4 regions of the Rhizobium sp. IY2 genome follow, and region 2 is predicted to be linked to each of the others. Evidence: riboswitches for the same ligand, from Rfam matches in the RefSeq annotation. Region 2 holds a riboswitch; each other region holds the start of a gene.

Region 1 (3,371 bases), 160 kb from region 2:
GCGAAATAGGGTCCGCAATAGGCAAAGAGCTTGCCGAGCAGGGCGCCCATGAACAACGAGGCGAAGAACAGGCCGCCCCTGAAGCCGGAGCCGATCGAGATCGCCGAGGCCAGGGATTTCAACAGGAAGAGACCGATCAGTGTCGGGATCGCCACCTCGCGGGAGAGGTTGAGATGCAGCGCGCCGTGGCCGGCCGAGAGCACCTGCGGCGAGATCATCGCCAAGAGCCCGACGATGACGCCACCGAGCGCCGGGCAGAAGGGTGGGGCGATCGAACTCTTGCGCGCCAGTTCCTCGACGAAGGAGACGCCCTGCATGATCAGGATACCGATGCCGGCGCAGAAGGCGCCGAGCAGCAGCGCCGGGATATAATCGGCCGGCACGACCGAGCCGAAGCTGCCGATATCGATGGTGAAATCACCATCGGCAAGCAGCCTTGCGACAAGGGTGGAAATGAGAGCTGAGACGACGACGGGTGTCAGCGACACGATCGTATAGGTGCCGATGATCAGCTCGAAGGCATAGAAGGCGCCGGTCAGCGGCGCGTTGAAGGCGGCGGCGATGGCGCCCGCCGCGCCGCAGCCGACGAGGATGCGCAGGTCGGAGCGGCGAAGCTGCAGCTTCAGGCCGAATTTCGAGGCAAGGCCGGCGGCAAGCTGGGTATAGCCGGCCTCCAGTCCGACCGAGGCGCCGAACCCGTTGGAGATCAGGTTCTGGACGGCAACGATGATGCTGTCGGTCAAGGATAGACGGCCGCCATGCAGCGCATTGGCTTCGATCGGGTCGACCATCGGCTTCTTGCGCCGTTTCGCCAGCACCAGGAGCAACAGGCCGAGCAGAGCGCCGCCGATTACGGGCGCGGTGAGCAGCAGCATCTTGTTCTCGATCTCGGATGAGCTCAGCCGCTCGCTATCGGCGATGCCGAAGACCAGCTGATGCAGCTCACTGGAGACGTAGCTCATACCGGTGACGGCGAGACCCGAGATGATGCCGACGACGGCGCCCGCCAGTGACAGGCCGACCTCGCTGCGGCGGGTCAGCGCCCGCAGGCGGCCCGGATCGAAGAAAACACGCAGCGCCCGGAAACGGCGCCGATCCAATTTCATAAGCATGGCTAGACAACTAGGCGGGGAGAGGCCCGGTCAAGGGCGGAGATGGTCGCGCAGTCCGCTTGCGACGCAATTGCGGCGAAAAGCCGGCGCCCGGGACAAATATTTATGACGTAAGCCTCTGATAAATGACGATATTTTAGGTAGACTAAGTCGTGTTGATAGGGTTGGGCCATCTGCTCGGAAGCTGACCGGCCGTCAAGGCCGGTTGACTTCACACCCCGGCTTGCCTAACCATCCCTCAACGGATGGTCGCCCGACCATCCTGACATAACGGATGGTTCCGGATCGGTGTTGCGCCCTTCCGGATGAAAAGGGAATGTGAAGGGGCGGACCCAAACCGGGCGCCTTCATCACAGCCGACCCCGCGACTGTAGAGCGGTCAGGGTCTTCCATCCGGCACCGAGCCCCTCCGGCCGGCGGCTTGCAATCATGCAAGCGGGCGGGGTGGGCAACATGCCGGAAAAGCCACTGGAGATGCATGGTGATCAACCGGGGTCGGACGCCTCTAAATCTACGAATCGTCCACCTTTTCACCAATGCAGCCGGGAAGGCGAGGATGATCCGCCGGCACGATCAGGGCGACCGGTTTCCGGTCTGCCCCGATCGCGGCCGATAACCGCGAGCCAGGAGACCTGCCATTACGTGCCGGGCCAGAAGCCCACACCTGGGCACTACGCCCGTTGCCAGCACGGAGGTTGTCTTGGCTGAACGATTGAATTCAGCGCGGCCTGGTGCGGCGCTCGCGACGCCTCCAAGCAGCCCTGCAAGAGGAGTGCTTTCGGCCGGTTATGTCGAATACTCGGTCCCCCCAGCAGTCGAAAAAGGTGCACTCGGAACAAGCCACGGCTACGCACCCTCCCTGAGGAGCGTCTGAGCATGACCACCATCTTCATCCTCGGCGGCGCGCGCTCCGGCAAATCCCGCTTCGCCGAAGCTCTCGTCACCGCGACCGGCCTCGACCGCCACTACCTTGCCACCGGCCGGGCCTGGGACGAGGAGATGCAGGCGCGTATCACTCAGCACAAGGCCGACCGCGGTCCGTCCTGGACGACGCATGAGGAGCCGCTCGATCTCGTCGGCAAGCTTGGCGCCATCGACGGCGAGGGACGCATCGTGCTGATCGACTGCCTGACGCTCTGGGTCACCAATCTGATGATGGAGGAGCGCGACATGGCGGCGGAATTTGCAGCGCTCGCCGATTTCCTGGCCGCCGCGAAGGCGCGGCTCGTTTTCGTTTCCAACGAGGTCGGCCTCGGCATCGTGCCTAACAATCGCATGGCGCGGGATTTCCGCGATCATGCCGGCCGGCTGCACCAATCGATCGCGGCGAAGGCCGCCGAAGTCTATTTCATCGCGGCAGGCCTGCCGCTGAAAATGAAGGGTTAAGTTCATGAACCAGCAGAAAATTCCTGCAACCGTCATCACCGGCTTCCTCGGCGCCGGCAAGACCACGATGATCCGCAACCTGCTCACCAATGCCGGCGGCAAGAAGATCGCGCTCATCATCAACGAATTCGGCGATCTCGGTGTCGACGGTGACGTGCTGAAGGGCTGCGGCGCGGAGAATTGCACCGAGGACGACATCATCGAACTCACCAATGGTTGCATCTGCTGCACTGTCGCCGACGATTTCATTCCGACGATGACGAAGCTGCTCGAGCGCGAACAGCGGCCCGACCACATCGTCATCGAAACCTCGGGCCTCGCCCTGCCGCAGCCGCTGGTCGCCGCTTTCAACTGGCCCGATATCCGCACGCAAGTGACCGTCGACGGCGTCATCACGGTGGTCGATAGCGCCGCCGTTGCCGCCGGCCGGTTCGCCGACGACCATGATGCCGTCGATGCGCGCCGCGCCGAGGATGAATCGCTCGATCACGAAAGCCCGATCGAGGAGCTGTTCGAGGATCAGCTCACCTGCGCCGATCTCATCGTGCTCAACAAGACCGACCTGATCGACGCGGCAGGTCTTATCAGGGTGCGCGACGAGGTTGCCTCCCGCACGGTGCGCAAACCCGCGATCATCGAGGCGAAGAACGGCGAAGTCTCGGCCGGCATCCTGCTCGGCCTTGGTATCGGCACCGAGGACGATGTCGCCAATCGCAAGTCGCATCATGAGCTGGAGCATGAAGACGGCGCGCCGCACGACCACGACGAGTTCGACAGCTTCGTCGTCGATCTCGGACCCGTTGCCGATCCCGCCGGCTTCGTCGAGAAGCTGAAGGCGATCATATCAACCCATGACGTGCTGCGCCTCAAGGG
Region 2 (3,371 bases):
CCAGGACCGCCGTAACGAGCTGGCCGGCCAGAGCGGCGATGATGGGACACGCCGTGAACTGATCGCCGCGCTCGATCTCAATGGCTGCAACAGCGAAAACTTCTATGCCCCGAGCGATCGCAACGCCGCCGACCCCGCCCCGAGCATCGAGGAGCAGGCGATGCGCACCGATACCTTCATTCCGCTCGGCGGCGGTGAAGAGGTCGATCCGCGCTACGGCCTGCCGCGGGCCGAAATGCTCTCGCCGGTCAGCACCATGTGCGTGCGCACCTGCGACGGCGGCTTCTTCCCGATCAGCTCGAACGCCACTTCGGTCGATTTCGGCCGCGACGCCCAGACGTGCGCCAAGATGTGCCCGGGTATCGAGACCGAGCTGTTCTATCGTGACGTGACGAGCACCGAAGCCTCGAACATGATCTCGGTCGCAACGGGCACGCCCTACAGCGCCATGAAAAACGCCTTTGCCTACAAGAACCGCACGCCGGGGGAAAAGTCCTCCTGCGCCTGCAATCTCACCGCCTACTACGATGAGATGCGCGGCAAGCAGCCGTCAAGCGAACCGCCGCAACAAGGTTCGATCACCACCATCCGCACCAATCCCACGGCGAAGGATGCTGCCGCAGCCCCACCGCAACCATCCGTCCCGGAGCGCCCCTACGATCCCGTGCAGAACAAGGTCCGCCAGGTCGGCCCGCAATTCCTTGCCGGTGATCAAGGCTCGATAGACCTCGCCAATCCGGCAACACCGGGGCCGCAGCCTCAACAGCAGTGATTGCTACGGGTCGTTGCGTCCCCACCCGTCATGGAAGACGAGCTCTTGGAGCGGCAGACGCTGCCGCCAGCCTTTGACGGACAGTTCCGGCTCGTCATAAAGCCGATCGACGAAACCGGCACAGAGCCAAGCGACCACCTCGATATGCTCGGGTATGCCGAGAATGCTTTTCAGATCGCCTTCGCGAAAAATGCTGACCCAGCCGATGCCGACCCCTTCCGCCCGCGCCGCAAGCCAGAGATTCTGGATGGCGCAGACTGTGGAATAGCTATCCATCCTGGGATTGTGGGTGCGCCCCAGCACCACGCTGCCGCTGCGGGTGGGGTCGCAGGTCACGCATATGCCGAGCGGTGCCTCGGTGATGCCTTCGAGCTTGAGGGAGCGGTATGCCTGCCGCCGCTCGCCGGTAAACATCAGCGCCGCCTCCTCATTGGCCTTCACAAAGGCGTCCTGGACGCGCGCCCGGACCGCGGCACTTTTCACCAGAATGAAATTCCACGGCTGCATGAAGCCGACGGAGGGCGCATGATGGGCGGCCGTCAGCAGCCGCTCCACGACATCGTCAGGCAAGGGGTCGGGCAGGAACTGGCTGCGAACGTCGCGCCGCGTCTTGATCGCGTGATAGACGGCCTCGCGCTCGGCCAAGGAAAAACCGGACGCCGCCGAAAGGGCATCCTCATCAAAGGGTCGCATCGTCAAATCCCCAACAACGCAACCGCCCGCCGTCCGCGCGGATCGGTCAATCTTGCCAGGCCGGTCTTCTGACTCGGCGTCATCCGTCTGCCGCAGCCTTCCCGGCGAGAAGCCAGTGGCGAGATGAAGCGGCAAGCGTCGGCCTTACAGCGTTGGGCACGTTCCGGCCTTGCACCGGATTCCCGATTCTCCCGCGTTGATGGCGGGCACCTGACGGCGCATCTATTTCAGGAAAGCGCGGCGACGGCAAGCCGGCCCGAGGTCGCAGTCGGGAACCACGTTGAGCCACGCACCCTCCCGCGTCGGTTTGAAGCGGCTCGACAAGCTCCTTCATCCATAGTTTCTATGGCCTTATCACCACCGAAGGCGTATGGACGATACAGTCCCTCGCAGCATCCCGGTTGCCCGTGCCCCGCCTCACGCCCATGATCCTTGCGGTCGCCCTGTTCATGGAACAGATGGATTCGACCGTGATCGCCACCAGCCTGCCGGCGATCGCAGCCGATATCGGCACCTCGCCGATCGCGCTGAAGCTCGCCGTCACCAGCTATCTCGTGGCACTGGCGATCTTCATCCCGATCAGCGGCTGGATGTCCGATCGGTTCGGTGCGCGCAACATCTTCCGCATGGCGATCTTCGTCTTCATGATCGGCTCGGTCGCCTGCGCTTTCTCCAACTCGATCACGGCCTTCGTCATCTCACGGCTGGTCCAAGGCGCCGGCGGCTCGATGATGACGCCGGTCAGCCGCCTGCTTTTGGTCCGGGGAACGCCACGCCACGAACTCGTCGACGCCATGGCCTGGCTCACCATTCCCGCCTTGATCGGCCCGATCTTGGGGCCGCCGATCGGCGGTTTCCTCACCACCTATCTCACCTGGCACTGGATCTTCTGGATCAACGTCCCGATCGGCGTGCTCGGCATCATCCTCGTCACCCGTTTCCTGCCGGCGGTCGAGCCGCGCAGCCCGCGGCCGATGGATTTCCCGGGCTTCTTCCTCTGCGGCCTCGGTTTCTCCGGCTTCGTCTTCGGCGTCTCGGTGATCAGCCTGCCGGCCGTGCCCGTCATCTACGGTTATGTCACGGTTGCGATCGGCATCCTTTCCGGTCTCCTCTACCTCCTGCATGCTCGCCGCGCGCCCTATCCGCTTCTCGATCCGAAGATGTTCCGCTACCCGATGTTCCGGGCGGCGATCCTCGGCGCCTCGAATTTCCGCATGGGGCTCGGCGCGCTGCCCTTCCTGATGCCGCTGATGCTGCAGCTCGGCTTCGGCCTGACGCCGTTGCAGTCGGGCTCGGTCACCTTCGTCAGCGCACTCGGCTCCATGGGCTCGAAATTCGCCGCCTCGCGCACCTTCAATGCCTTCGGCTTCCGCACCGTCATATCAATCACCACCTTGCTGGCGGCGATCTTCCTCGGCATCAACGGCCTGTTCACCGCCGAAACCCCGCTGTTCCTGATCATGGCCTGCCTGCTGATCGGCGGCCTGTTCCGCTCCATGGCTTTCTCGGGCGTCAACGCCATGGCCTTCGGCGATGTCGACGCCGCCGACAGCAGCCAGGCAACCGCGATCAATGCCGTTGCCCAGCGTATCTCCATGGCAATGGGTGTGGCGATCGCCGGCGGCATCCTCGAAATTTCGAGCAGCTTCCATAGCGGCCGGCTGCTGGTCTCGGATTTCCACGTCGCCTTCTTCAGCGTCTCGGCGATTTCGGCGCTCGCCTGCATCACCTTCCTGCGCCTGCCGCGCGATGCCGGCGCGGAACTGACGACGCGCCGCCGCAAACACCGGCAGACGGAGCCTGAAGAGGCGATCGCGGAAAACAGCTGATCGCGGCAGATCACCAGCGGGCGTGATAGCGAAATCACACGCGTGTGCTCCGGCATCCCTTTCTACTTTATGATTTA
Region 3 (3,371 bases), on a different contig from region 2:
GGGGCGCGGCGCGGGCTGCTGATGAAGGGCGGCGCGGTGCTGGAAACGCTCGGCAAGGTGACGATGGTCGCCTTCGACAAGACAGGCACGCTGACCGAGGGCAGGCCACAGGTGACCGACATCATTTCCTTCGGATTGAAGGAGGCGCAGGTGTTGTCGCGCGCGGCGGTGCTGGAGCAGGGATCCAGCCATCCCTTGGCCCTGGCTATCCTCAACCGCGCCAAGGCGGACGGCGTTCCCGTGCCGCCAGCCTTTGAGCTGGAAGCGCTGCCGGGCAAGGGTGTCAGCGGCAAGGTCGGCGGCGAGACGCTGGACCTGTTGTCGCCGCCGGCTGCCCGTGCGCTCGGGGCGCTCAGCGCGGAGCAGGATGCACGCATCACGGCGCTCAACGACGAGGGCAAGAGCGTATCGGTGCTGCTTGTCAACGGTATCGCGGCCGGCCTGATCGCCATGCGCGACGAGCCGCGCGAGGATGCCGAGGCCGGGCTCGCTAGCCTCAAATCGGCAGGCGTCAAGGCGATGATGCTGACGGGCGACAACAAGCGGACGGCGGCAGCCGTGGCCGGCATGCTCGGCATCGACTGGCTCGGGGAGATGATGCCTGAGGACAAGCAGCGTGTCGTCGGCGAATTGAAGCGCCAGGGCTTGATCGTCGCCAAGGTCGGCGACGGCATCAACGATGCTCCGGCGCTGGCCGCTGCCGATATCGGCATCGCCATGGGCGGCGGCACCGATGTGGCACTGGAGACCGCGGATGCCGCCGTGCTGCACGGACGCGTCGGCGACGTGGCGCGGATGATCGAACTTTCCAAACGCACGATGGGCAACATCCTGCAGAACATCAGCATCGCGCTGGGGCTGAAGGCGGTGTTCCTGGTGACGACGATCATGGGCATTACCGGGCTCTGGCCGGCGATCCTCGCCGATACCGGTGCCACCGTGCTGGTGACGATCAACGCGCTGCGGCTGCTTCGGATAAAGATATAAGCATTCCCCGACTTCATCCTCCGGCGCCCGTCACCGGCGGGATGTCCCATCGACGATTCGGGCCTGATCTCGAACCGAAATCTTTGGACCGGTCATAGGTCGGCTCCCCTCGTGGGGCTTCTCCACAGCCTGCTGTCTTTAAGCTTTGGTTATCCATGTTCTTCACAGGAATGTAGCGATTTCAAACCTGTCGTAACGCAATGCACAAACCATCCGTTGACGCGAATTTGGATTGGCGTACTATATCTAGTGTTCGAGGTTCCATCGATTCGTAGGGAGCGATGGCTAAGACGGGAATACGGTGCGTTTCGCCATGACGGCGCAACAACGCCGGAGCTGCCCCCGCAACTGTGAGCGGAGAGCAACTGTCCGATTTCAGGTCACTGAGGCATGAGGCCTTGGGAAGGCTGGGGCAGGGTGCTTTGACCCGTGAGCCAGGAGACCTGCCTCGAACAAAACGTCCACGGGCGGGGTGTCCGGAAGGTCGCGTTTGCATGGCTGCGGGGATCTCCGCATCGCGTTGCGCAGGCCCGAACCTCCGCCCCTGAAACCTTCGCATTGAGCCACTTCGGGGTGAAGTCATGTCAGTATCTCAATTCAGGCCGCCACCCGCGCAATATAAAGGGCACGTCGCGCCCGGCGGCTGAACGAGCCGCATAGCTGCAAAATACAGAGCCTTTTCGACGGATATCGAGAGATTTCCGATCGATGTCCTGCGTCCCAATCGCGTCGTCACGAGGAATACTATGACCATTACCGTCTACAGCAAGCCTGCCTGCGTCCAGTGCACTGCCACCTACCGCGCCCTCGACCGTCTGGGTGTCGATTATGACATCGTCGATATCTCGCAGGATGCCGAAGCGCTCGATCGGGTCCGCAGCCTCGGCTACATGCAGGCGCCTGTCGTCATCGCCGGCGAGCAGCACTGGGCGGGCTTCCGCCCCGACATGATCAGCGCGCTCTCCTGAGTGAGGACAAGCGGTGGGGTTGATCGTCTATTATTCCAGCCGATCCGAAAATACCCATCGGTTTGTCGCCAAGCTCGGACTGCGCGCGGCGCGCATTCCGACCGGTGGCGTTGACGCGTTCCATATCCACGAACCCTTCGTGCTTGTTGTGCCGACTTATAGCGGCGACGGCGGCAAGGGTGCCGTTCCCAAGCAGGTGATCCGTTTCTTGAACGATGCGGAAAACCGAGGACACATCCGCGGCGTGATCGCCGCGGGCAACAGCAATTTCGGCGAGACATACGGGCTCGCCGGCGACGTGGTCTCGCGGAAATGCCTGGTGCCGTATCTCTACAGGTTCGAGCTCATGGGCACGGAAGACGACGTCGCCAACGTCAAACACGGGATGGAACGATTTTGGACACGGGAACAACTCTGACGCGGGATGCGGGCGCAAAACCGCATAACACTTTTGCTCATCCCGCCGGCGAACGCCCTTTGAAAGCGGCGGAAACGCTCGACTATCACGCGCTGAACGCCATGCTGAACCTCTATGACGAGGATGGGCGGATCCAGCTCGACAAGGATCGTTTGGCGGCCAAGCAGTATTTCCTGCAGCATGTGAACCAGAACACGGTGTTCTTTCACAATCTGAGGGAAAAGCTCGATTACCTCGTGACCGAGGGTTATTACGAGCAGGAGGTTCTCGACCAGTATTCCTTCAATTTCGTGCGAGACCTGTTCGACCAGGCCTATGCCAGGAAATTCCGTTTCCCGACCTTCCTCGGCGCCTTCAAATATTACACCAGCTATACGCTGAAGACCTTCGACGGAAAGCGCTATCTCGAGCGCTACGAGGACCGCATCTGCATGGTGGCGCTGGCGCTTGCGCGCGGCGACGAGGGCCTTGCCCGCGACATGGTGGACGAGATCATTTCCGGCCGTTTCCAGCCGGCGACGCCGACCTTCCTCAATGCCGGCAAGAAGCAGCGCGGAGAGCTGGTTTCCTGCTTCCTGCTGCGCGTCGAGGACAATATGGAATCGATCGGCCGGTCGATCAATTCGGCGCTGCAATTGTCGAAGCGCGGCGGCGGCGTGGCGCTGTCGCTGACCAATATCCGCGAGGCCGGCGCGCCGATCAAGCAGATCGAGAACCAGTCGTCGGGCATCATCCCGGTGATGAAGCTGCTCGAAGACAGCTTCTCCTATGCCAACCAGCTCGGGGCGCGGCAGGGCGCGGGTGCGGTCTATCTCAACGCCCATCACCCCGATATCATGCGTTTCCTCGATACCAAGCGTGAAAATGCCGACGAGAAAATCCGCATCAAGACGCTGTCGCTCGGCGTCGTCGTGCCCGACATCACCTTCGAGCTCGCCAAGAACAACGAGGACATGTACCTGTTCTCGCCCTATGACGTGGAACGCGTCTATGGCGTG
Region 4 (3,371 bases), on a different contig from region 2:
TTCTCCATCTCCACCCTTCGCGGAAGTAGCACGAAAGTCTGAAATGTTCGTTGAAACCAGAAGGCGAATTATCGGAGGCGGCAGCCTCCTGATGTGCCGTCGAGGGACCGTTGGCGCCAGAGGAAAACGCCGAGCGAGCCCTCTTCGTGGTTGGCAGAATGGCAGGTGCGGAAAAAACGAAGGCGAGCGTGCCATGGCATCGCTCGCCCTTTTTCGTGCTTCAGGCGGTGACGATCAGCAGCGGGACGCTGACGATGAGACCGACCAGAACTGTGACTGTGGCGACACGCATCAAACGCAGGCGCCGCGTGCGCTCCCCACTCCAATCATATGTCATTCTTCCATCTCCTTGGGATAAGGAAGTAGTCCCCGCGAAACCGGGTTCAACAGAGATGACGCGATTTGCTTGTGTAAGGCTGGATATGATCAGGACTCGCTAAAGCATCGGTCCGAAAATCGGAATCGATTTTCGGACAGCGCGATGCGAGGATTGAAAGTGTCGAGCGTCCTTGTGCGTCCGAAAGGACGCACGGCGCTCTAATGCTGGAAGCGCAGAGACCAGCGTCGTCCATTGCTGGTCATGCGAATGACGGCGAGCGGCTCGATGTCGCTCAGCCAGAAAGAGGAGAGCGGCGCCTGAAGCACATGGGCGACCGCCGCCCGGATGACGGCTGCGTGACTGACGGCGATCACATGGCCGCCGAGGGCGGATTCGCTCTCCATCCAGTCGGCGACGCGTGTTCTCAAATCAAGAAGGCTCTCGCCGCCATGCGGGGCCGCTTCCGGATCGCTCATCCAGGCCATGAGGTTCTCAGGCTCTTCCGCCTCTATCGCGGCGATCGATCTGCCGGCCCAGCGGCCATGGTCGCAGTCGCGAAGCGCCGGATCGATCCGGGCTTGGAGGCGGAGCGCGTCAACAGTCTGGCGGGCGCGCAAAGCGGGGCTCGTGGCAACGCGATCGGCGCGGGGCAGGGCGGCCATCCTGTCGGCTTCTTCCGCCGCCTTGCCTTCCAGCGGTTCGTCGAGCGGGAACAGGGCCTTGCGGCTCGCCATCGTCGCGCCGTGGCAGATCCAGGTGAGGCGCGTATTCACGGTCGTTCTGATCTCCCGGAGTGCGGCTGTAGCGGCGCAGGACGGCCCTCGGCCGGCTTGTGAAGTTTCGTTGACAGTCTCTTCGGCGTGCAGATATAACCGTGCTGTTGCGGGTTTGGAAGCCGGTGGAAATCCGGCGCGGTCGCGCCACTGTGACCAGCGTGTCGAAAGCTCTTCGCGCTGGAAGTCAGACCCTACTGCACAAGCACTCTTTCGACTGAACGCGTCATTCCCGGAGGAATACATGTCTGACACCACTTTTGCGCCCGTCGCGGCACCGGCGCCGATCCCCCTGGGAGAGATCCTGCCATGGGCGATCTTCGGTGGCCTGCTGATGCTCATCGTTCTCTATTTTGTCGGCACCGAGGAAGGCGCGATGGCGCTGTTCAACGGGATGTATGTGCACGAATTCGTGCATGACGGCCGTCATCTCCTCGGCTTTCCCTGCCACTAAAGCGCGTCGCGATCTTTCAGATTCGCGCCTCACTTTAGGTCTTTGTTTTCGCATGTCGTTATCGCAAAATCGCTGCACACTTTTGCGCGACATGCTTTAGGGGAGTTCCTGACATGGTTGGAAATCTTCTGCTTCGCGGCATGCTCGCGGGCCTGATTGCTGGCATCCTCGTTTTCGCTTTTGCGCATATCTTCGGCGAGCCGCTGGTCGATGCGGCGATCGCCTTCGAGGAGGCGAGTGCCCAGGCGGCCGGTGAAGCTGCCGAACCTGAAATCGTCAGCCGCGCCACGCAGGCCGGTCTCGGCCTTTTCACCGGCGTCATGGCCTACAGCGTTGCCGTTGGCGGGCTCTTCGCTCTCGCCTTCGCTTTCGTGCACGGCCGTTTCAGCAGCCTTTCGGCGCGCGGCACCTCGGCCGTCATCGCCATTGCCGCCTTCGTGGCGATCGTCCTCGTTCCCGGTATCAAGTATCCGGCCAACCCGCCGGCGGTGGGCAATCCCGATACGATCGGCGTCAGGACCGAACTGTTCTTCCTGATGATCGTCGTCTCGCTCGCCGCGCTGATTGCCGCGGTGGCGCTGTCGCGCCGCCTCGCGGGGCGTTTCGGTCTCTGGAATGGCGCGATCATCGCCGGAATCGCTTATCTCGTCTTCATCGGCGTCGTGCTCTATCTGCTGCCGCCGATCAACGAGGTGCCGGAGAACTTCTCGGCGATGGTCCTCTGGCGGTTCCGCACGACTTCGCTCGGCATGCATGTGATCCTCTGGACAACCTTGGGCCTTGCCTTCGGAGTGCTGGCGGAAAAGCGGCTTGCCGTTAAGGACGGGCAACGCGGCCGGCCGGCAACGGCATTTCACTGAACGCATCGAAGGGCGCCGCTTGCCGGCGCCCTGAACTTTTCGGGCGGCCATGACAAGCAGCAGAACCATACCACTCGTGTCGACGGCGTTTGCCACCGCCGTCTTTTTTTGTGTGGTTGCTGGAAGCGCTCTTGCCCATAGCCCTAGCGGCGGCGGCAGCCATACCGGACTGGATATTCCGGAAATTTCCCATGGCGAGATGGCGGTGATTGCAGACTATCGCAGTGGGATCATCGACCTTGCTTCCCGTGCCGTCGATACCAACGAGCCGTTCCGCCGCGTCCTGAACTATGCCGAGATCCAGTATTCCTATTGTCTCTGGGGCCGGGTGCCGGGCAGCGTGACGGACGAGGAAAGCCCGTTCAACGAATGCGCCCATGCCTATCTCGCGGCGGCCAAGGCGGTCTTGCTGTCGATGCGCGAGATGCCGCAAGAGAGGGCTGCCGCGAATGAAATCATTTCCGCCGTCGACGCCGACATGACGCGGCGCGGCCTTGCGCTCGTCACCTGCCGGTTCAGCGGCGAGGCCTTCAACACCGCCGATGTCATCAAGCCACACTGGGGCAAGGTGCCACTTCATCCAGCCAGCATGGCGTCGCTGACCGGGCTCGCTGCATTGTTCGGCCTTGGTTTTTTTGGGCTTCGCCACTTCCTGCGGCCGAAGGCTCAATCGTCGGAATAGCGCTGCTCGCGCCATGGATCGCCGTAGATATGGTAGCCGTTCTTTTCCCAGAAGCCAGCCTCGTCGTCGGGCATCAGCTCGATGCGGCGCAGCCATTTGGCGCTTTTCCAGAAATAAAGATGCGGCACGACCAGGCGCATCGGGCCGCCGTGATCCGGCGTCAGCGGCAGGCCTTCCCAGGCGGTAGCAAGGATCGCGTCCTCGGCGGCGAAATCAGCGAGCGGCAGGTTGGTGGTATAGCCGTCATAACTGGTCAGCATGACGTAACCGGCTTCGGGCTTCG

What was found. Region 2 has a riboswitch for cobalamin ahead of bluB (5,6-dimethylbenzimidazole synthase). Riboswitches for the same ligand answer to the same signal wherever they lie in the genome.
Region 1: it holds a riboswitch for cobalamin, as region 2 does, so the genes downstream of both, cobU (bifunctional adenosylcobinamide kinase/adenosylcobinamide-phosphate guanylyltransferase) here and bluB (5,6-dimethylbenzimidazole synthase) in region 2, are expected to answer to the same signal.
Region 3: it holds a riboswitch for cobalamin, as region 2 does, so the genes downstream of both, nrdH (glutaredoxin-like protein NrdH) here and bluB (5,6-dimethylbenzimidazole synthase) in region 2, are expected to answer to the same signal.
Region 4: it holds a riboswitch for cobalamin, as region 2 does, so the genes downstream of both, ACMUVN_RS20910 (CbtB domain-containing protein) here and bluB (5,6-dimethylbenzimidazole synthase) in region 2, are expected to answer to the same signal.

What each region holds. Positions count from the first base shown of each region.
Region 1 covers NZ_JBLKNU010000001.1:911,221-914,591, forward strand. Annotated here, with positions in the region: gene ACMUVN_RS04455 (chloride channel protein) at 1-1,112, opposite strand, end outside; cobalamin riboswitch at 1,371-1,767, shown strand; gene cobU (bifunctional adenosylcobinamide kinase/adenosylcobinamide-phosphate guanylyltransferase) at 1,989-2,498, shown strand; gene cobW (cobalamin biosynthesis protein CobW) at 2,503-3,371, shown strand, end outside.
Region 2 covers NZ_JBLKNU010000001.1:1,073,908-1,077,278, reverse strand. Annotated here, with positions in the region: gene ACMUVN_RS05280 (DUF2865 domain-containing protein) at 1-772, shown strand, start outside; gene bluB (5,6-dimethylbenzimidazole synthase) at 776-1,465, opposite strand; cobalamin riboswitch at 1,506-1,694, opposite strand; gene ACMUVN_RS05270 (DHA2 family efflux MFS transporter permease subunit) at 1,891-3,294, shown strand.
Region 3 covers NZ_JBLKNU010000023.1:20,454-23,824, forward strand. Annotated here, with positions in the region: gene ACMUVN_RS32735 (heavy metal translocating P-type ATPase) at 1-987, shown strand, start outside; cobalamin riboswitch at 1,227-1,453, shown strand; gene nrdH (glutaredoxin-like protein NrdH) at 1,734-1,955, shown strand; gene nrdI (class Ib ribonucleoside-diphosphate reductase assembly flavoprotein NrdI) at 1,969-2,373, shown strand; gene nrdE (class 1b ribonucleoside-diphosphate reductase subunit alpha) at 2,352-3,371, shown strand, end outside.
Region 4 covers NZ_JBLKNU010000006.1:328,348-331,718, forward strand. Annotated here, with positions in the region: gene ACMUVN_RS20905 (histidine phosphatase family protein) at 538-1,092, opposite strand; adenosylcobalamin (AdoCbl) riboswitch at 1,181-1,323, shown strand; gene ACMUVN_RS20910 (CbtB domain-containing protein) at 1,337-1,546, shown strand; gene ACMUVN_RS20915 (CbtA family protein) at 1,660-2,406, shown strand; gene ACMUVN_RS20920 (hypothetical protein) at 2,456-3,088, shown strand; gene ACMUVN_RS20925 (sulfite oxidase-like oxidoreductase) at 3,073-3,371, opposite strand, start outside.